DNA from 4 places in the Variovorax sp. YR750 genome. Region 1 is predicted to be linked to each of the others. Evidence: predicted binding sites of a transcription regulator. Region 1 holds the regulator's gene; each other region holds the start of a gene.
The links. The regulator LexA, encoded in region 1, represses DNA repair genes until DNA is damaged. The targets are predictions, from matches to a motif close to ACTGTATNNNNATACAGT.
Positions count from the first base shown of each region.

Region 2: BMY35_RS20760 (DNA topoisomerase IV subunit B) is a predicted target of LexA. The motif match lies at 2,052-2,069, and genes of this name have one in related genera.
Region 3: BMY35_RS35680 (PA0069 family radical SAM protein) is a predicted target of LexA. The motif match lies at 2,079-2,096, and genes of this name have one in related genera.
Region 4: BMY35_RS22105 (ATP-dependent helicase) is a predicted target of LexA. The motif match lies at 2,882-2,899, and genes of this name have one in related genera.

Region 1 is NZ_FOBJ01000009.1:5,473-10,600, forward strand. It holds gene adk (adenylate kinase) at 1-348, shown strand, start outside; gene BMY35_RS18925 (asparaginase) at 394-1,359, opposite strand; gene lexA (transcriptional repressor LexA) at 1,433-2,116, shown strand; gene BMY35_RS18935 (hypothetical protein) at 2,262-2,639, shown strand; gene BMY35_RS18940 (D-2-hydroxyacid dehydrogenase family protein) at 2,741-3,748, shown strand; gene BMY35_RS18945 (MFS transporter) at 3,745-4,902, shown strand; gene BMY35_RS18950 (3-hydroxyacyl-CoA dehydrogenase) at 5,053-5,128, shown strand, end outside.
Region 2 is NZ_FOBJ01000010.1:100,005-105,132, forward strand. It holds gene BMY35_RS20760 (DNA topoisomerase IV subunit B) at 21-2,018, opposite strand; gene BMY35_RS20765 (MFS transporter) at 2,175-3,404, shown strand; gene BMY35_RS38335 (hypothetical protein) at 3,433-3,573, shown strand; gene BMY35_RS20770 (class I SAM-dependent methyltransferase) at 3,587-4,156, shown strand; gene dapA (4-hydroxy-tetrahydrodipicolinate synthase) at 4,235-5,125, shown strand.
Region 3 is NZ_FOBJ01000026.1:42,191-47,318, forward strand. It holds gene BMY35_RS35665 (SAM-dependent methyltransferase) at 1-879, opposite strand, end outside; gene BMY35_RS35670 (thiol-disulfide oxidoreductase DCC family protein) at 924-1,343, opposite strand; gene BMY35_RS35675 (GbsR/MarR family transcriptional regulator) at 1,407-2,000, opposite strand; gene BMY35_RS35680 (PA0069 family radical SAM protein) at 2,124-3,218, shown strand; gene BMY35_RS35685 (Lrp/AsnC family transcriptional regulator) at 3,235-3,693, opposite strand; gene BMY35_RS35690 (aminotransferase class V-fold PLP-dependent enzyme) at 3,841-5,128, shown strand, end outside.
Region 4 is NZ_FOBJ01000011.1:55,650-60,777, reverse strand. It holds gene hpf (ribosome hibernation-promoting factor, HPF/YfiA family) at 74-403, opposite strand; gene BMY35_RS22105 (ATP-dependent helicase) at 748-2,868, opposite strand; gene corA (magnesium/cobalt transporter CorA) at 3,105-4,091, shown strand; gene BMY35_RS22095 (YoaK family protein) at 4,173-4,937, shown strand; gene BMY35_RS22090 (5'-methylthioadenosine/adenosylhomocysteine nucleosidase) at 4,930-5,128, opposite strand, start outside.

The sequences.
Region 1 (5,128 bases):
GACTACGTGCTCGAGATCGACGTGCCCTTCGGCGACATCATCGAGCGCATGAGCGGCCGCCGCTCTCACCCGGCTTCGGGCCGCACCTACCACGTCAAGTTTAATCCGCCCAAGGTGGAAGGCAAGGACGACGTGACCGGCGAAGACCTGATCCAGCGCGAGGACGACAAGGAAGAAACCGTCCGCAAGCGGCTCGACGTGTATAGCCAGCAGACGCGTCCGCTGGTCGACTACTACTCCGCCTGGGCCAAGACCGATCCGGCCGCTGCACCGAAGTACCGCGCCATCAAGGGCGTGGGCACGGTCGACGAGATCACGCAGCGGGCACTTGCCGCGCTGAGCAGCTGACCTGACTCCCCTGAAACCGCCCCTTCGACAGGGGCGGTTTCGTTTTCACCCCAGCAGTTCCAGCATCAGGGCGATGCGCGCCTTGACCGGCGTCAGTGCGCCTGCATCGCGCAGCGGATCTCCGGTCTTCGGCAGGATGCGACCGCTGGAGCAACGCGTTGCCCTGATCACCGAGACACCAGCGTCCCGCGCCTTGAGTGCAGCCGCTTCCAGCGCATGGTGCAGGGTGCCGTTGCCAGTAGTGGCGAGCACCAGCCCACGCAGGGGCCCCGCGCCGCCATGCAGCAGGAGCGCATCGATCACCGCTCCGCTAACACCAGCGTGGCTCATGACGATCTCGACCTGGGGCCATTGCACCGCAGCCGCCCCCAGGATCTTCGCCGCCGGCACTGCCTGTCCTTGCGGCCAGGGACGGACGAGGTGCACTTCCCCTTCCTCGACATAGCCGACGGGCCCCGCATCGCCCGACGCGAAGGCGTCGAGCCGATAGGTGTGCACCTTCTGGATGTCTACCCCGCCATGGACGACACCGGCGCACACCACCGTCACGCCCTGAGCCCCCTGAGTCGTCGCGACGCCGATCGCATCGCGCACGTTCTGCGGTCCGTCGGGCGACAGGGCTGTGGCCGGACGCATCGCACAGGTGAGCACCACAGGTTTGGATGGCGCCAGCACCGAGTGAAGGAAGAACGCGGTCTCCTCGATGGTGTCGGTGCCATGGGTGATCACCACGCCGGCCACATCGGCCTGCGCCAGCCAGTGCACACAGCGTCGGGCCAGTTGCTGCCAGACGTCGAAGGACATGTCCTTGCTGTCGACCTGGGCCACCTGCTCGGCTTCGAGCGTCACGCCGTCGGGTGCCTCGATACCGCCCAGCAGGTCGGCCACACCCACCTGCGCGGCGGTGTAGCCGATGTTGTCGTCGCTGCTGGCGGCCCGCCCCGCGATGGTGCCGCCGGTGCCCAGAACCACCACGCGTCGGCGCAGTTCAGGCGAAGAGGAATTAACCATGGCTTGTCAACTTAAAAAAACTGGTTAAAAATACAGCCACTGGATATCCAGCCAGTACCGCAAGGAACCACATATGCAGTTCGCCGTGAAGCTTACAGCCCGCCAGCAGCAGATCCTGGACCTGATCCAGAGCGCCATCGCACGCACCGGTGCGCCGCCCACCCGCGCCGAGATCGCCAACGAACTCGGCTTCAAGTCAGCCAACGCCGCGGAAGAGCATCTGCAGGCGCTGGCTCGCAAGGGCGTCATCGAGCTCGTCAGCGGCACCTCGCGCGGCATCCGCCTCAAGGGCGACGCGCTGCGCTCGCTCAACGAAACGCGCCATCGCGAAGGCAACCAGTTCTCGCTCTCTCTGCCCGGCATGGCCCAGCTCGCACTGCCGCTCATCGGCCGCGTCGCAGCCGGTTCGCCCATCCTGGCGCAGGAGCACGTCGACCAGACCTACTACGTCGAGAACACGCTGTTCCAGCGGCAGCCCGACTACCTGCTCAAGGTGCGCGGCATGTCGATGCGCGACGCCGGCATCATGGACGGCGACCTGCTCGCGGTTCAGGCCACCAAGGAGGCGCGCAACGGCCAGATCGTGGTGGCGCGCCTGGGCGACGAAGTGACCGTCAAGCGCCTGAAGCGCAACAAGCAGGTCATCGAGCTGCACGCCGAGAACCCGGACTACCCGACCATCATCGTCCAGCCCGGAGAGCCGTTCGAAATCGAAGGCCTCGCAGTCGGCCTCATCCGGAACACCATGCTGATGTAGGCCCGGGCGGCCTGCCTTCCGCAGCACCACATCCCCATCCGGCCTCGACAGGTGGCGGGCGTATGGCGAAGAGTCGCCATCACCCTGTCGCGGCCGATTCAAGAAATCCTGCCTGTGTTCAACCTCATACTTTCTTGGAGTTCACATGGGAATCGCCCTCCTCGCCATCGCCGATATCTGGATGCCGCTGCAATCGCTGGCCAATCGCCTGATGCCGGCACGACGTGCTCATCGCCGGAATCACCTCGACGCCACCGAATCCGCGGCAGGATTGCGCTACGTGGCGGTGCGCCCCGCCTGCACCGCCCGCTCCGGCGGTGTCTCCTCCCCGGAAACGGCTGCCTCGCCGGCGCGCCCTCTGCGCGTGGTCCGGGTCGTTGACGGCAAGGGACAGCAGCGCAGTGCCAACCGCGTGGTGATCTCCGGCCGCATGGCCGACGTCTGCGCTGAGCTCGACCGCCTGGCCGCACTGGAAGCCGCAGAAACCATGGCCACGGCCCCGCGCTCCACACGCCTGCATTGAGCGCCTATTGGGTCCGGAACCGCCCTGCGAGCGGCTTCGGGGTGGGTATCCAAACGTTCGCAGGCGCGACATTCCAATGCTGCGAGGCACAATGGCACGCCATGAACATTGTGATCCTCGACGATTACCAGGACGCCGTGCGCAAGCTGCGCTGTGCCTCCAAGCTGGACGCATACGCGGCCAAGGTCTATACCAACACGGTGAAAGGCATTGGGCAGTTGTCGGTTCGCCTCAAGGACGCCGACGTGATCGTGCTGATCCGCGAGCGCACCCAGATCTCGCGCCAGCTGATCGAAAAGCTCCCGAAGCTCAAGCTCATTTCCCAGACCGGACGCGTTGCCGGGCACATCGACGTGGCGGCCTGCACCGAGCGCGGCGTGGCCGTGGCGGAGGGCTCCGGCTCTCCCCAGGCACCAGCCGAGCTCACATGGGCGCTCATCATGGCAGCCATGCGCCGGCTGCCGCAGTACATCAGCAATCTCAAGCACGGTGCCTGGCAGCAGTCGGGGCTCAAGTCGGCCTCGATGCCGCCCAACTTCGGCATCGGCTCCGTGCTCAAGGGCAAGACGCTTTGCATCTGGGGCTACGGCCGCATCGGCCAACTGGTCGCGCGCTACGGGCAGGCCTTCGGCATGCAGGTCGTGATCTGGGGCCGTGAAGCCAGTTGCGCCAAGGCGCGTTCCGATGGCTTCCAGGTTGCGCAGAACCGCCACGAGTTCTTCGCTGCGGCCGACGTGCTGTCGGTGCACCTGCGGCTCAACGAGGAAACCAACGGCCTCATCACGCTGGAAGACCTCTCGCGCATGAAGCCGACCGCCCTGTTCGTGAATACCTCGCGTGCCGAGTTGGTCGAAGCCGACGCCCTGCTCGCCGCCCTCAACCGTGGCCGCCCCGGGCTCGCCGCCGTCGACGTGTTCGAGAGCGAACCGCCGCTGCAAGGCCACGCGCTGCTGCGCCTCGAAAACTGCATCTGCACGCCGCACATCGGCTACGTCGAGCAGGAAAGCTACGAGAGCTATTTCGGCCAGGCCTTCGACAACGTCGTGAGCTACATCAACGGCAACCCCACGAACATCGTGAATCCCGGCGCGCTGCAGGTCCGTCGGTGAGCCAGCCGGCGTCCCGGGGTGCGCTCTGGGCGCTGCTCGTCGGCAACTTCGTGATCGGCACGGGCGTGATGGTCGTGCCCGGCACGCTCAACGAGATCAGCGCCTCGCTCTCGGTCACGGCCGCCACCGCAGGACAGCTCATCACAGCCGCCGCGGCGGTGATGTGCATAGGCGCCCCGCTGCTGGCCGCCGCTGTCGCGGGCTGGGACCGCCGGCAGCTCCTCGCCCTCTCCCTGCTCTGGTACGCCGCCGGGCACGTCCTCTGCGCACTGATGCCGAGCTTCGGCACCCTGCTGCCGGTTCGCATGCTCACGGTGATTGCGCCTGCCATCTTCACGCCCCAGGCCGCGGCCTGCGCCGGCCTGCTGGTGCCGCCCGAGCATCGCGGGCGCGCCGTCACCTTCGTTTTCCTTGGCTGGTCGATGGCCTCGGTGCTTGGCCTGCCCATCGGCGCGCTGATCGGCGGGCATCTGGGCTGGCGCATGGCTTTCGCCGCCATCGCGGCTCTCAGTGTCGCGAGCGCGACAGCGATCTGGCTCACCTTGCCGAACGGTATCCGCCCCGCTGCACTGACGGCCGCCGCATGGTCGCGCGTGCTGCGCAGCCCGGTGCTGATGGGCATCGTGTCGGTCACGGCGCTGCAGGGCGCCGGCCAGTTCGTGCTGTTCAGCTATTTCGGTCCGATCCTCAAGCAGAGCTTCGGTGCGGACGCCACCACGCTGAGCGTGATGTGGGCGCTGTTCGGCGTTTTCGGCCTGATCGGCAACATGGTTGTCAGCCGGTACATCGACCGCGTGGGCGCCGGCCGCATGGTGCTTGTCACGACGGTGCTGATCGCCGCGAGCCTGCTGCTGTGGCCATGGGCCTCCACGCTCGCCTGGCTGGCCGTGGTGCTCGTTCCCTGGGGCCTGGGTTGCTTCTCCACCAATTCGGCGCAGCAGGCCCGGCTGGTGGGCCTGGCGCCTGCGCTCGCGCCGGGCTCGGTAGCGCTCAACAGTTCCGGCATCTATACCGGCCAGGCGGTGGGTGCGGCGCTCGGCGGCTGGCTGCTCGCCAACGACGCCGCGGCCTGGATGAGCTGGGTCGGCCTGGCACTGGTGCTGATCGCCATTTCGCTGAGCGTGGCCATCGACCGCAGCCGCCGCGCGCCCTGAAAGCGCGCCCCCGCGTAAAACCCGTCACGCCTCACCCGCGCGGGACTGCAAAATCGGAGCCTTCGACCGCAACACCTGCATGCATGGCACCTGCGGCGACGCCTGCGTGGCAGGCCCGGATACCACCCAACCAGTGAAAATCTCCAGCAAATGACAGTGAACTACTCCCGAATCGGCGTCGTCGGCGCCGGCGCCATGGGGCGCGGCATCGCGCAGATCGCCGTGC
Region 2 (5,128 bases), on a different contig from region 1:
TGTTAGTGGAGAAGGGGAAATCAGACGTCGATATCGACATCGTCGGCGCGCAACTCCATGAGCTCGCGCCGCGCCGCCGCTTCGCCCTTGCCCATCAGCTTGGTGATTTCGCCCTGGGTGGACGTGAAATCGAATCGGCCCAATTGGACCTGCATCAGGCGCCGGGTGTCCGGATTGAGCGTGGTTTCCCACAATTGTTCCGCGCTCATTTCGCCCAGGCCCTTGAAGCGGCTGATGCTCCAGGCGCCTTCGCGCACGCCGTCTTTACGCAACTTGTCCAGCGTGGCGGTCAGTTCGCCTTCGTCCAGAGCATAGACCTTGGAGGCCGGTTTCTTGCCGCGCGCGGGGGCGTCGACCCGGAACAATGGCGGCTTCGCGACATACACGTGGCCGGCTTCGATGAGTTTCGGAAAGTGCCGGAAGAAAAGCGTGAGCAGCAGCACCTGGATGTGGGAGCCGTCCACGTCGGCATCGCTCAGGATGCAGATCTTGCCGTAGCGCAGGCCGCTCATGTCGGGCGTGTCGTTGGGGCCGTGCGGATCGACGCCCACGGCCACCGAGATGTCGTGGATTTCGGTGTTGGCGAAGAGGCGGTCGCGCTCCACTTCCCAGGTGTTGAGCACCTTGCCGCGCAGCGGCAGGATGGCCTGGCTTTCCTTGTCGCGGCCCATCTTGGCGCTGCCGCCGGCGGAATCGCCCTCGACCAGGAAGACTTCGTTGTGGCTGGTGTCCTTGCTCTCGCAATCGGTCAGCTTGCCGGGCAGCACGGCCACGCCGGAGCCCTTGCGCTTCTCGACCTTCTGGCCGGCGCGCTGGCGCGTCTGCGCGGCCTTGATGGCCAGTTCGGCCAGCTTGCGGCCGTAGTCGACGTGCTGGTTGAGCCACAGCTCGAGCGCGGGGCGCACGAAGCTCGACACGAGGCGCACGGCGTCGCGCGAATTCAGGCGCTCCTTGATCTGGCCCTGGAACTGCGGGTCGAGCACCTTGGCGCTCAGCACGTACGAGGCGCGCGCGAACACGTCCTCGGGCAGGAGCTTCACGCCCTTGGGCAGCAGCGAGTGCAGCTCGATGAAGCTCTTCACCGCGGTGAACAGGCCGTCGCGCAGGCCGCTTTCGTGCGTGCCGCCGGCGCTGGTGGGAATCAGGTTGACGTAGCTCTCGCGCACCGGCTGGCCTTCTTCGGTGAAGGCCACGGCCCAGTCGGCGCCCTCGCCCTCGGCGAAGTTGTCGGCGTTCTTGTCGGCATGGCCGCTGCCCTCGAAGAGCGGAATGACCGGGTCGCCGTTGAGCGTCTGCATCAGGTAGTCGCTCAGGCCGCCCTTGTAGAGCCACTGCTGCGTTTCCTTCGTCTTCTCGTTGACCAGCGTGACGCTCACGCCGGGCATCAACACGGCCTTGCTGCGCAGCAGGTGGGTGAGCTCGCCCATGGGCAGCGCGGCGGTCTCGAAATACTTGGCGTCGGGCCAGGCGCGCACGGTGGTGCCCTGCTTGCGCTCGCCGGCCTCCAGCTTGCGCACTTCTAGCTGCTCGATCACGTCGCCGCCGCTGAAGGCCAGCCTTGCGATCGAGCCTTCGCGGTGGGTCGCCACCTCGAGACGCTTCGACAGCGCATTGGTCACCGACACGCCCACGCCGTGCAGGCCGCCCGAGAAGCTGTAGGCGCCGCCCGAGCCCTTGTCGAACTTGCCGCCGGCATGCAGCCGGGTGTAGACCAGCTCGACCACGGGAGCCTTCTCTTCGGGATGCAGGCCGAAGGGAATGCCCCGACCGTCGTCCTCGACGCTGACCGAGCCATCGGTGTGCAGCGTGACCTTGATCTTCTTGCCGTGGCCCGCCAGCGCCTCGTCGGCGGCGTTGTCGAGCACTTCCTGGATGATGTGCAGCGGGTTGTCGGTGCGGGTGTACATGCCCGGGCGCTGCTTGACGGGCTCGAGGCCCTTGAGCACGCGGATGGAGCCTTCCGAGTAGCCGGAGGATGCGGACGATGAGCTGGGGGGAGTCTTGGGGGGAGTCGCCATGGGGGCGAATTGTAGTCAGTCGCCGCCAAAACAACTGGATGTTCATACAGGCCGCGCTTTGATGCGACATGCGCATCGAAACACCGCGGATAAATCATCAATGGCTCCGGCCGCCACGCCACCTGCCGGAGCAGGCGAATCGTTACATTCGAAGTCATGCAATCCCCCTCCGCCCCCGCGCTCTCGGTCAAGCAAGTCCTTTTCTGCGGGGCGATGATCGTCACGCTGTCGATGGGCATACGCCACGGCTTCGGCCTCTGGCTTCAGCCGATCACTCAGGCGCAGGACTGGAGCCGGCAGACCTTTTCCTTCGCGCTGGCTATCCAGAATCTTTCCTGGGGCATCTTCGGCGTGTTCGCGGGCATGCTGGCCGACAGGTTCGGCGCGTTCCGGGTGCTGATCGGCGGCTCGCTGCTCTATGCGCTGGGGCTCTTCGGCATGGCGCATTCGCCGACGCCGCTGCTCTTCACGCTGAGCGCGGGCATCCTGATCGGCGCGGCGCAGGCGGGCTCGACCTATGCGGTGATCTACGGCGTGATCGGGCGGCAGATTCCGGCCGAGCGGCGCTCGTGGGCCATGGGCGTGGCGGCCGCGGCCGGCTCGTTCGGCCAGTTCCTGATGGCGCCCATCGAGGGACGGCTGATCGGCAACCTCGGCTGGCAGACGGCGCTGGCCGTGGTTGCGGTGCTGGCGCTGGTGATCGTTCCCCTGGCCTTCGGGCTGCGCGAGCCGAAGACGGCGGCGCAGGCCGGGCACCGCGAGCAGTCGGTGATGCAGGCGGTCGGCGAGGCCTTCCGGTACCCGAGCTTCGGCCTGCTGATGGCGGGCTACTTCGTCTGCGGCTTCCAGCTGGCCTTCATCGGCATCCACATGCCGACCTACCTGCGCGACCGCAGCCTGCCGGCCGAGGTGGCCGGCTACGCGCTGGCGCTGATCGGGCTCTTCAACGTGTTCGGCACCTACACGGTGGGGCTGCTGGGGCAGAAGCTGGCCAAGCGGAAGATCCTGGCGGCCATCTATTTCGCGCGGGCGGTGTCGATCGCGCTCTTCCTGATGGCGCCCATCTCGCCGATGAGCGTGTATCTCTTCTCCGCCGCGATGGGCTTCCTGTGGCTTTCCACGGTGCCTGCGACCAACGCGATCGTGGCGGGCATCTTCGGCGTGGCGCATCTTTCGATGCTCAGCGGCTTCGTGTTCCTGAGCCACCAGGTCGGCTCGTTCCTGGGCGTGTGGCTGGGCGGCTATCTGTACGACACCACGGGCAGCTACGACATCGTCTGGTACATCGCGATCGCGCTGGGCGTGTTCGCGGCGGTGGTCAACCTGCCGGTGAAGGAAAGCGCGATCTCGCGCCCGTCGCCGCGGCCGGCGGGCGCAACCGTCTGATCGGCCCGGTTGCGCAAGAATCGGGGCCATGACTCCTCGAATGCGCCATCACGTCGTCCACGCGGGCTGGCTGGCCACCGCGCTGGCGGTGCTGGGCGGCGTGTTCGCGCTGTACGTGCACCCCGACTTCCTCGTGACGCTGGTCGACCAGATCTGGTCCTGCTTCTGAGTTACGACTTGCTATGAAAGAAATAGCACCGATGCACGGCCTGGCCGCCCCCTCCGAATGGATCGTCCGCTGGTCGCACCTGCTCGCCCCCGAAGCCGACGTGCTGGACGTGGCCTGCGGCGGCGGGCGGCACATGAAGTGGTTCGCCGGGCACGGACACGCGGTCACCGGTGTCGACCGGTCTCCTGAAGCCGTCGAGGCTGCCGGCGCGTTCGGCAAGGTCGTCGAGGCGGACATCGAATCGGGCCCATGGCCCTTCGCCGGCCAGGCCTTCGGCGCCGTGATCGTCACCAACTACCTCTGGCGGCCGCGCATGGCAGACATCGTGGCCGCGGTCGCGCCAAGCGGCGTGCTGCTCTACGAAACCTTCGCCGCGGGCAACGAAACCGTCGGCAAGCCCTCGCGGGCCGACTTCCTGCTGCAGCCGGGCGAGCTGCTGGCGGCCTGCGCCGGAATGCGCGTGGTGGCGTACGAGGACGGCTTCATCGCGCAGCCGGAACGATTCGTGCAGCGCATCGCCGCCGTCCGCCCGTCAGCAGTCGACTCCGGGCTGCCGGCGCGCCACTTCCTTAAGGGAAACTAAGGGGCCCGGGGCCGCTGTCTGGAGGGGCGCCGGAGTAAGTAGAATCGGCGCTTTCGTCCACCGACAAAGAGATTCCCCTTGGAGCAACTGACAGGCAGCATCGTCGCGCTCGTCACGCCGATGCACGACGACGGCAGTGTCGACTACCCCGCCCTGCGGCGACTCATCGACTGGCACATCGAAGAAGGCACCGACTGCCTGGGCGTGGTCGGCACCACCGGCGAGTCGCCGACGGTCGATGTCGAGGAGCACTGCGAAATCATCCGTGTCTCGGTCGAGCAGGCCAAGGGCCGCGTGCCCGTGATGGCCGGCTGCGGCGCGAATTCCACCAAGGAAGCCATCGAGCTCGCCAAGTTCGCCAAGGGCGTCGGCGCCGACTCCCAGCTCCAAGTCGTGCCGTACTACAACAAGCCCACGCAGGAAGGCCAGTACCAGCACTTCAAGGCCATCGCCGAGGCCGTGGGCGACCTGCCCATCGTGCTCTACAACGTGCCCGGCCGCACCGTCGCCGATATGGCGCACGACACCGTGCTGCGCCTGGCGCAGGTGTCCGGCATCATCGGCATCAAGGAAGCCACCGGCAACATCGAGCGGGCCCAGTGGCTCATCCGCGAAGTGCCGAAGAACTTCGCCGTCTATTCCGGCGACGACCCGACCGCGGTCGCGCTCATGCTCTGCGGCGGCCAGGGCAACATCAGCGTCACGGCCAACATCGCGCCGCGCAAGATGCACGAGCTGTGCGTGGCAGCGCTGGCGGGCGACGTGAAGCGCGCCATGGAACTCCAGTTCGAGCTCATGCCGCTGCATCGCAACCTGTTCGTCGAGCCCAATCCGATCCCGCTGAAGTGGGCGATGGCACGGCTCGGCCTGTGCGGCGGCGCGCTGCGCCTGCCGCTCACCGAACTCGGCGAAGCGAGCCGCCCCGCGGTCGAAGGCGCCCTGCGCGCCACCGGCCTGCTGAAGGGCTGAGCA
Region 3 (5,128 bases), on a different contig from region 1:
GCTGGCCACGATGTGCTTGCGCCGCCACGGGCTGAGCCTGCCGCGCGCCTTCCAGAGTTCGGCCAGCGTGAAGCGGGTTGCGAGCACGGGGATGTGCAGCGCGCTGGGCGCGACGCGCCAGCGCAGCGACTTCACTTCCACGTCTTCGAAGCCATGTGCCTGCAGCGCCGCGACGAAATCGTCGCGCACGGCCAGCGTGGGCACGGCCCAGCTGTCGGCCCACAGGCGGTGCAGCCAGCCTGCGAGGCGGCCGGGCTGGCGCCGCAGCAGGAAGCCGTCGACCACCGCCAGCCGCGCGCCGGGCTTCAGCAGCCGGGCGGCTTCGCGAACGAAGTCGGCCTTGTCGGTGCCGCCGGCATAGCAGGCGCTTTCCACGGCCCACGCGCCATCGGCCTGCGCGGCGGGCAGGCCGGTGCGGGTGTAGTCGGCTTCGATGTGCGCCATGCGGTCGGCCACGCCGGCGGCGGCATCGAGCTTCGCGGCGATGCGGTTCTGCACGGCGACGTTGGTCACGGTGACGGCGTAGAGCGATGCGTCGTCGCCGACCAGCGTGCGCGCAGTGGCCCCGGCGCCGCAGCCCATGTCGATCACGCAGCGGCGCGTGTCGTTGCCCTGGGGCGCGTCGCCGAGGCGCAGCGCGCGGCCGACCATGCGGTTCATCTCCACCAGCATGCCTTCGCGCCGCAGCGGGTTCAGGCCCGCGCGCCAGAAGCCGAAGTGCATGTTGTAGCTGGGGCTCCAGGCGCTGTAGTCGGTCGCGACCTCGGTGAAGTAGTCCTGCGTGTCGCCGGGCGTGATGGGGAGGCCGGCATGGTCGGTGCGCGGGCGGGCCGGTGTTTCGCCCGGCATGCGGAAGTCGGGCTGGAAGACGGTGGGCATGGCTCTGTTCCCTCGTGTGGTTGTTCGTCGGGTTTCTTTTCAGGTCAGATGCGGCAGTTGTCGTCGCATGAACGCGCGACGCGCCCGGCGAGCCTCGTGGCCAGCCAGCGTGGAATGCGGTAGCGGTTGCGCGCCAGCAGCGCATAGGCGCGGTCGGCCAGCGGAGCGACGACCGGCAGGTCGAGCAGGAAGCTGCCGCTGGAAAGCCCCACCGCCGAGCGGCAGATGCGGATGGCTGGCACGCCGACGTGCACGCGGCCTTCGGCGTCCGACACGTGGATGGCCGCCATCAGCGCCTCGCGCGGCGCCGGGCCGCCGTTGAACGCGGCCGGGGAGCAGTCGATCATCTGAAGCCGGCCAGCCTTGTCGCGCGCCTTGAGGCTGCCCATCTCGGCCGAGCAGATCGCGCAGCTTGCGTCGAAATAGACGGTGAGAGGGTAGGCGGGGGTGCTGGTGTTGCTCATGATGTTTTTTGTTCTCGATATTTCTGTTGAAACAGAAATGATTGGGCAAAAAAAGAGACCGGCTCAGATCATGGGAAGGCTGGCGTGGTGCGCATCGGGGTCGTCGCCCTTGCCGCCCTTGCCCGGCTGGGCCGAATCGCCGCGCACGAAGCGCTGCACGCTCGCGCCCAGCGTCATCACCTTGTCGAGCGTGCCGGGCGAAAGCCGCAGCATTTCGTCGGCCCAGGTGGCGAGCTTTTCCATGAGCTCCATGGTGGAGCGGATGCGGTCCTGCGCATCGGCCGGCTCCTTCTGGAATTCGGGGCTGGAGACCAGCTCGCGCAGCACGCGCACGGTGGGATCGAACTCGCGCTCCTTGCGCTCGCGCACCACGGTGCGGAACAGCTCCCACACGTCGACGCTGGTCTCGAAGTAGTCGCGCCGGTCGCCCAGCGTGTGGGTGATGCGCACGAGGTTCCAGGCCTGCAGCTCCTTCAGGCTGTTGCTGATGTTGGAGCGGGCCACGCCGAGCGTGTCGCACAGCTCTTCGGCGTTCATGGGCTTGCCGTATGCGAAGAGCAGGGCGTGGATCTGCGAGACGGTGCGGTTCACGCCCCACAGCGAGCCCATTTCGCCCCAGTGCAGGACGAACTTGCGTTGGATGTCGGTGAGTTCCATGGCGCCGAGTTTAGGATTTACGAAATTTCTGTCAATAGAGAAATTGAAAAACTGGCGACGATGGTGAATCGATGGAATACTGTATGAATAAACAGTAAATCGAGTTGCGAAGGAGTCGCCGCCATGCCAGCCGCCCGCATCCCCATCCATGCCATCAAGGGCCGCGGCGCGGCCACGCACATCGCGCACCGTTTCTCGAAGGACGAGCGCAATGCCTTCGACGACGGCTGGGGCACGCTCGAGGAGGGCGTGGCCGAGGCGGAAGAGCTGCAGCCCCTCGCCACCGAAGTGCGCTTCGAGGACGTGAAGTCGGTGCTCAACGAGAACGAGTCGCCCGACATCTCCTTCGACCGCTCGCTCAATCCGTACCGCGGCTGCGAGCACGGCTGCATCTACTGCTTCGCGCGGCCCACGCACAGCTATCTCAACCTGTCGCCGGGGCTCGACTTCGAGACCAAGCTGATCGCCAAGCGCAACATCGCCGAGGTACTGCGCACCGAGCTCGGGCGCAGGAGCTACCGGCCGAGCTACATCGCCATCGGCACCGCCACCGACTGCTACCAGCCCATCGAGCGCGAACTGCGCCTCACGCGCTCGGTCATCGAGCTGCTGCGGGAAGCGCGGCATCCGTTCGCGCTGGTCACCAAGTCGAGCGCCATCGAGCGCGACCTGGACGTGATCGCGCCCATGGCGGCCGAGCACCTCGCGGCCGTGTACGTGACCGTGACCACGCTCGACGGCGAGCTCGCCCGCAAGCTGGAGCCGCGCGCAGCCGCGCCGCATCGTCGGCTGCGCACCATCCGCACGCTCACCGAAGCCGGCGTGCCGGTCGGCGTGAGCGTGGCGCCGCAGATTCCCTTCGTGACCGAAGACATGGAGCAGGTGCTCGAGGCCGCGTGGGAGGCCGGCGCGCGCAGCGCCTTCTACACGGTGGTGCGGCTGCCGTGGGAGGTGGCGCCGCTCTTCAAGGAATGGCTCGCGCTGCACTACCCGCAGCGCGCCGACCGCATCATGGCGCGCATCCACGAGATGCGCGGCGGCAAGGACTACGACGCCGACTTCGCCACGCGCATGAAGGGCTCCGGCCTGTGGGCAGACCTGATCCACCAGCGCTTCCAGAAGGCGACCAGCCGCCTGGGCTACAACCGCGAGCGCATTCCGCTCGATGTGTCGGCGTTCCGTCCGCCGGGCGCGGCGGGGCAGGGCAGCCTGTTCTGACCCGACCGGGGGTCTTCTACACGTAGCTCAGCGGCAGGGCCGTGGTCTGCTTCAGTTCCTGCATGGCGAAGCTCGAGCTGACGTCGTGCAGGTTCGTTCCCGTGATGAGGCGCTTGTAGACCGCGTCGTAGGCCGCGATGTCGGGCACCACCACGCGCAACAGGTAGTCGACGTCGCCGCTCATCCGATAGAACTCCACCACTTCCGGAATGGCATGCACCGTGGCCGTGAAGCGGTCGAACCATTCCTGCGAGTGCGTGCTGGTGCGCACCGACACGAACACCGTCACCGCCACATTGACCTTGCGCGGATCGAGCAGGGCCACCGAGCGCGTGATGACTCCGGCCTCCTTCAGGCGCTGGATGCGCCGCCAGCACGGCGTGGCGGAGAGGCCGACCTGCTCGGCGATCTGGGCCACCTGCAGCTCGGCGTCTCGCTGCAGGAGATCAAGAATCCTGATGTCTATGGAATCCAGTTTCACGAACTATTCAAAAAAGAGCATTGAATTCCAATCTTATAGATATCGACAGCGCAAAAGGCAAGCCGCTTCCCGTGCCCGGCCGGCAGACTCCTTCAGGAGCGCGGCACCCGCCCTGCAACCCCTTTCGCTGGAATCACCTCAATGGACATCTACCTCGACGCCAACGCCACCACGCCCGTGCTGCCCCGCGCGCGGGCCGCGGCACTCGCAGCCATGGCCGACGACTTCGGCAATCCCAGCAGCGTCCACAGCACCGGGCTGAAGGCGCGCGCGCTGATGGATTCGGTGCGCGCCCGCGCGCGCCGCCTGCTCGGCGCTCCCTCGGGGGGCCTGCTCTTCTTGAGCGGCGCCACCGAAGGCATCCAGACGGCCGTGCTGTCGGCGCTGAGCTCCCTGCGCGGCCGCACGGACGTCGACTGCATCCTGTACGGCGCGACCGAGCACAAGGCGGTGCCGGAGGCGATCAGGCACTGGAACAGGCTGCTGGGCCTGGACCTGCGCGTGCTGCCCATCCCGGTCGGCCGCGACGGCCGCCACGACCTGCAATGGCTGCGCGCGCATGCCGGCCGGGCCGGCCTGGTCTGCACCATGGCCGCCAACAACGAAACCGGCGTCATCAGCGACCTCGACGGCATCGAGCAGGCATTGGCCGGCAGCCCGGCCCTGTGGATGGTGGACAGCGTGCAGGCGCTGGGCAAGCTCGAACTGCGGCTCGCGGCCCACCGCATCGACTACGCGCCGTTCTCGGGCCACAAGCTCTACGCCCCCAAGGGCATCGGCATGCTCTACGTGCGCGAAGGCGCGCCGTTCACTCCGCTGATGGCGGGCGGCGGCCAGGAAGGCGCGCTGCGCTCCGGAACCGAGAACATGTCCGGCATTGCCGCGCTCGGCACCGTGCTGGAGGCGCTCGAGGACGGCCAGACCTTCATGGGCAGGCGCACGCTGGAGGCGTACCGCGAACGCATCGCCGCCGCGCTGAAGAGCGCGTTCCCCGGCGTGGTGTTCAACGCACCCTTCGAGCTGAGCCTGCCGACGACCCTCAATTTCTCGGTGCCCGGCCTTGATTCCAAGCTGCTGCAGGACCTGTTCGACGCAGCCGACGTGCGGGTGAGCGGGGGCTCGGCCTGCGGCGCGGCCAAGGCGCTGCCGAGCCATGTGCTGGAGGCGATGGGGCTGCCCGCCTGGCAGGCGGCATCGGCCGTGCGCCTGTCGTTCGGCCCGGCCAGCGACCCGGCCTTCATCGACGAAGCCTGCGCGCGCATCGGCTCCTGCGGCGCTTCGCTGCGCGCCAGTTGCCTAAGTACCTCGGAAGAAGCGCCGCGCCCGGGCAACGCGCTCGACGGCCTGACCCGGTTCGTGGTGGGCGGTGCGTGTTGCTACCTCGTGGCCGACGCCGACAGCCGGCGTTGCGTCGTCATCGACCCGCTGC
Region 4 (5,128 bases), on a different contig from region 1:
GACCCAGCGTCACAGTCGGAAAAACGAAAGGCCGCCCTGAGGCGGCCTTCGATGCGAGCCCTGGGGCTCTCTCTTACATCAGGCGCTTGGGTGCCGCGTGATGGTGGTCCTGCAGGCGGTCCTTGTGGCGCACCACCTGGCGGTCGAGCTTGTCGACCAGTTCATCGACCGCAGCGTAGAGATCAGCGTGGCTCGACTCCGCGAACATGTCATTGCCCTTGACGTGGATGTTGCATTCCGCCCTTTGGCGGCGTTCCTTTTCCTTCTGCTTTTCCACCGTGAGGATCACCTTTACATCGACCACCTGGTCGAAGTGTCGGATGACCCGGTCCAGCTTGCTCGTGACGTAGGTGCGCAAGGCAGGTGTGACGTCGAGGTGATGACCGCTGATCGTCAAATTCATGAATGACCTCCTGGAATTGACGGTTGGGGAAATGACCGCGCCGCAGGATGCGGTTTGGCCGGCGAAACGGGAGTTCTCTTGGGGGTAGGGAAAGGGAGGAAGGGGGGAGGGGAAGAAGAGGAGAAAGAGGGGACGGTCGATTCACTATGCCCAAGCTGTCACGGTATTGCAATACCTGAGTTGCCCGGGGTTTTGCCGCCTCTTGAGCAGCTTTTCACACGCTAGCGAATCGATAGCTGCGGGCACGCGCGGGGCTGGCGATGCCGCGCGTTCGAAACAAGTGTTTCAGCGCCGCGCGGCCGGTGACCCTGCCGCCGGAAGGGCCAGCCGCCCTGCCCGCCCGCTCAGCGCCAGGCAGCGCGCATCCTGTTTCGCAGGTCGATCACCGCGCTGGGCGGCGGCACGGCCGGTGCCCGCTCGGGCGGAGGCGGCCAGGTCTGCTGCTCGAAGCCTTCCAGGTCGGCGTCGGCGATGAAGCGCGTGCGGTTGGCGTACATGTGCCTGTCGCCTCGCGCCGCCTGCTGCGTGACGTAGAAGCGCTGCGGCACCAGCAGGTGCAGGTGGTCGCGGGCCCGGGTCATCGCGACGTAGAGCAGCCGGCGCTCCTCTTCCAGCTCGTGCGCGCTCTGCGCCACGTCGGCCGGCAGGCAGCCGTCGACCACGTTGAGCACGTGCACCGAATTCCATTCCTGCCCCTTTGCCGAGTGGATGGTGGAGAGGATCAGGTAGTCCTCGTCGAGCAGCGGCGGCCCCGGCCGGTCGCTGGTGGCTTCGGGCGGATCGAGCGTGAGTTCGGTGAGAAAGCGCTCGCGCGAGGCATACCCGGCCGCGAGGCGCGCGAGCTGTTCCAAGTCGGCGCGCCGCACCCCGGAGGTGTCCTCGTACAGGCGCTCCAGGTGCGGCAGGTACCAGTCCATCGCCAGCTCGACGTCGGCCGGCCACTTGAGCCCCGGCGCGCGCAGGGCGGCATAGGCTTCGACGAAGTCGGCCCATTGCGCGCGGGCGGCCGAAGGCGGCACGAACTCGCGCACGGCCGCGGCCGGGTCGGCGGCCTGCTCCATCGTGTCGAGCAGGCGTGCGCTGGTGGCGGGGCCGATGCCCGGTATCAGCTGCGTCACCCGGAACCCCGCCATGCGCCCGCGCGGGTTCTGTGCGAAGCGCAGCACCGCGAGCAGGTCCTTCACGTGCGAGGCCTCGAGAAACTTGAGCCCACCGAACTTCACGAACGGGATGTTGCGCCGCGCCAGCTCGAGCTCGAGCGCCGCGCTGTGCGTCGAGGTGCGGAATAGCACCGCCTGCGACTTCAGCGCCAGCCCGCCCTCGCGATGCGCCAGCACCTTGTCGGCCACCCAGCGCGCCTGCCCGGCCTCGTCGGGCACGAGCACCAGCAGCGGCTTGCCGGCCGAGGGCTTGTCGGTCCACAGCGTCTTGGCATGCCGCTCGGCGGCCTGCGCGATCACGCGATTCGACACGTCGAGGATCGGCTGCGTCGAGCGGTAGTTGCGCTCCAGCGTGACCACGCGCGCCTCCTGCGCGAACTGCGAAGGGAAGTCGAGGATGTTGCGCACCGTGGCGCCGCGAAAGGAATAGATCGACTGCGCGTCGTCCCCCACCACCGTCACGCCGCGCCCGTCGGGCTTGAGCGCCAGCAGGATCGAGGCCTGCAGCAGGTTGGTGTCCTGGTACTCGTCGACCAGCACGTGGTCGAAGCGCCCGCCGATGTGCGCGGCCAACGCGGGTTCGGCGGCCATCTCGGCCCAGTAGAGCAGCAGGTCGTCGTAGTCGAGCACGTTCTGCCGCTGCTTGGCCTCGACATACGCGCCGAACAGCTTCTTCAATTCGGCCTCCCACTCGTCGCACCAGGGAAAGGCCTCCTTAAGCACATCGGCCAGCGGCGCGCGGGTGTTCACGCAGCGCGAGTAGATCGACAGGCAGGTGCCCTTGCGCGGAAAGCGGTTGACGGTGGAAGACAGGCCGAGCTCGTGGCGCACCAGCCCCATCAGGTCTTCGGCGTCGCCGCGGTCGTGGATGGTGAAGTTCTCGTCGAGCCCGATCTGCGGCGCGTACTCGCGCAGCAGCCGCGCGCCGACGCCGTGGAAGGTGCCGGCCCAGGGCAGCGCGGGCGGCGCCTCGGACTTCAGGCCCAGCACCTGCGCCAGCACCCGGCCGGCGCGGCGCTCCATCTCTTGCGCGGCACGGCGAGAGAAGGTCAGCAGCAGCAGGCGCTGCGGATCGACGCCGCCGGCGATGAGGGTTGCGACGCGGTGCGCCAGCGTGCTGGTCTTGCCCGAGCCGGCGCCCGCGATGACGAGCAGCGGCCGCTCGTCGCGCCCGGCGGTGGCCGCGCTCACGCCGTGCTCGACCGCCGCGCGCTGCGCCTCGTTGAGCGAGGCGAGCGCGTCGGCCAGGCGTTCGGCCTGGGTCTTCGGCACGGCCGGAAAAACGGGGAGCGCAGTGGTCTGCATGGCGCACGACTTTACTGTATGCCCGTCCAGTCCGGCCACCTCGTCGACATATGAGCGGTGACATAATCGCGCCTCGCTGCAACCGGAGATTTTTCCAATGGAAACCGCCCCGTCTCGGCAGCTTTCAACTCCCTTTCGCTGACGCCTTTTCTGCGCTTCCTGCGCACGTCGGGCCGGGGAATTGAAAGCGCCCCCTCCCCTCGCCCACCGTCCAGTCATCTCCGGGAGTGAGCCCAATGCTCAACATCTTCACGCTCGCCAACGGCCGCCTCGTCCAGGAAGAGATCGAGGCCCTCGAAGAGCTCTCCAAGTTCCAGCCGATCTGGGTCGACCTCGAATCGCCCACGCTCGAGGAAAAGCGCTGGATCAAGCAGTACTACGGCCTGTCCATTCCCGAAGACGCGATGGACGAGGACATCGAGGAGTCGGCCCGCTTCTACGAGGAAGACAACGGCGAGCTGCACATCCGCTCCGACTTCCTGATCGACGACGACGAGGCACCGCGCGCGGTGCGCGTCGCGTTCATCCTCAACCAGCACAACACCGACCTGCGCAGCCGCGGCGTGCTGTTCTCGATCCACGACGAGGACGTGCCGGTGTTCCGCCTGCTGCGCATGCGCGCGCGCCGCGCGCCGGGGCTGATCGAGGACGCCAAGGAAGTCATGCTCAAGCTCTTCGACGCCGACGCCGAGTACTCGGCCGACTCGCTGGAGAACATCTACGACGAGCTCGAGGCGGCCAGCAAGAAAGTGCTTTCGGGCAACGTCAGCGACGAGCTGGCCGGCGAGGTGCTCGGCGCCATCGCCCGGCAGGAAGACCTGAACGGGCGCATCCGCCGCAACGTGATGGACACGCGCCGCGCGGTCAGCTTCATGATGCGCAGCAAGATGCTCAACGCCGAGCAGTTCGAGGAAGCGCGCCAGATCCTGCGCGACATCGAGTCGCTGGACAACCACACGGCCTTCCTCTTCGACAAGATCAACTTCCTGATGGATGCGACCGTCGGTTTCATCAACATCAACCAGAACAAGACCATCAAGATCTTCTCGGTGGCCAGCGTCGCGCTGCTGCCGCCGACGCTGATCGCCAGCATCTACGGCATGAACTTCAAGTTCATGCCCGAGCTCGACTGGGCCATGGGCTACCCGTATGCCATCGTGCTGATGGCGGCCAGCGCGCTGGTGCCGATGTGGTACTTCCGCCGGCGCGGCTGGCTGAAGTAGGCACGAGCAACGGGCGGGGGCCGGCCCCCGGCCCCGGGGTGCTAGAGTGGCCGGCAGCCAGGCGCTGACCGGAGAGCCACAGTGCGCAGACTTCGTTTTCTCACCAACCGCCATCGCGCGCCGTCCACCAACGCCGCGCTGGGCCTGCTGCTGGCCTTCAACGCCGGCGCCGTCAATGCGGGCGGCTTCCTCGTGCTGCACATGTACACCTCGCACATGACCGGCTTCGCCTCTCAGCTGGCGGACGGCATGGTGCTGGGAAACGTCAAGCTGCTGCTGAATGCGCTGGGCGCGATCCTGGCCTTCGTGACCGGCGCGGCCGTCTGCGCGGTACTTGTGAACTGGGGCCGGCAGCACCGCATGCACGGCGTTTACGCGCTGCCGCTGATGCTCGAGGCGGCGCTGATGTTTCCCTTCGGGCTCATGGGCGCCATCACGCTGACCTGGGCGACGCCGTTCGCGGTGCCGCTCACCGTGCTGCTGCTGTCCTTCATCATGGGCCTGCAGAACGCGGTGGCGTCCAAGACCTCGGGCGGCAGCATCCGCACCACCCACATGACCGGCAACATCACCGACATGGGCATCGAGATCGGCAAGATGCTCTACTGGAACCGCCGCTCGAAGTCGGCACCGTCGCCGGCCCTTGTTGTGCGCCACGACCGCAGCCGCATGCGCCGCGCCGGCGGTCTGGTCGGCATGTTCGTGCTCGGCGGCGCGGTGGGCGCGCTGGGCTTCAAGTACGTGGGCTTCGTCTGCGTGGTGCCGCTGGCCGCGCTGCTGCTCGCGCTGTCGATCCCGCCGCTGCTGCGCGACATTCCGCGCCGTCGCACGCCCTCGCTCAGCTGAGCTCCCGCGGCGACAACGAAGCCAGCCACGCATCGACGAGCGCGAGGCTGTAGCGGCTCGCCACCGCGACGACGAAGCGTGAGAAGTCGCCGTGCGCGGCATCGTCGGCCCGGTCGGAGATCGTCCGCATCGCTGCGAAGGGCACGCCGTAGTCATGGCACACCTGCGCCACCGACGCTCCTTCCATCTCG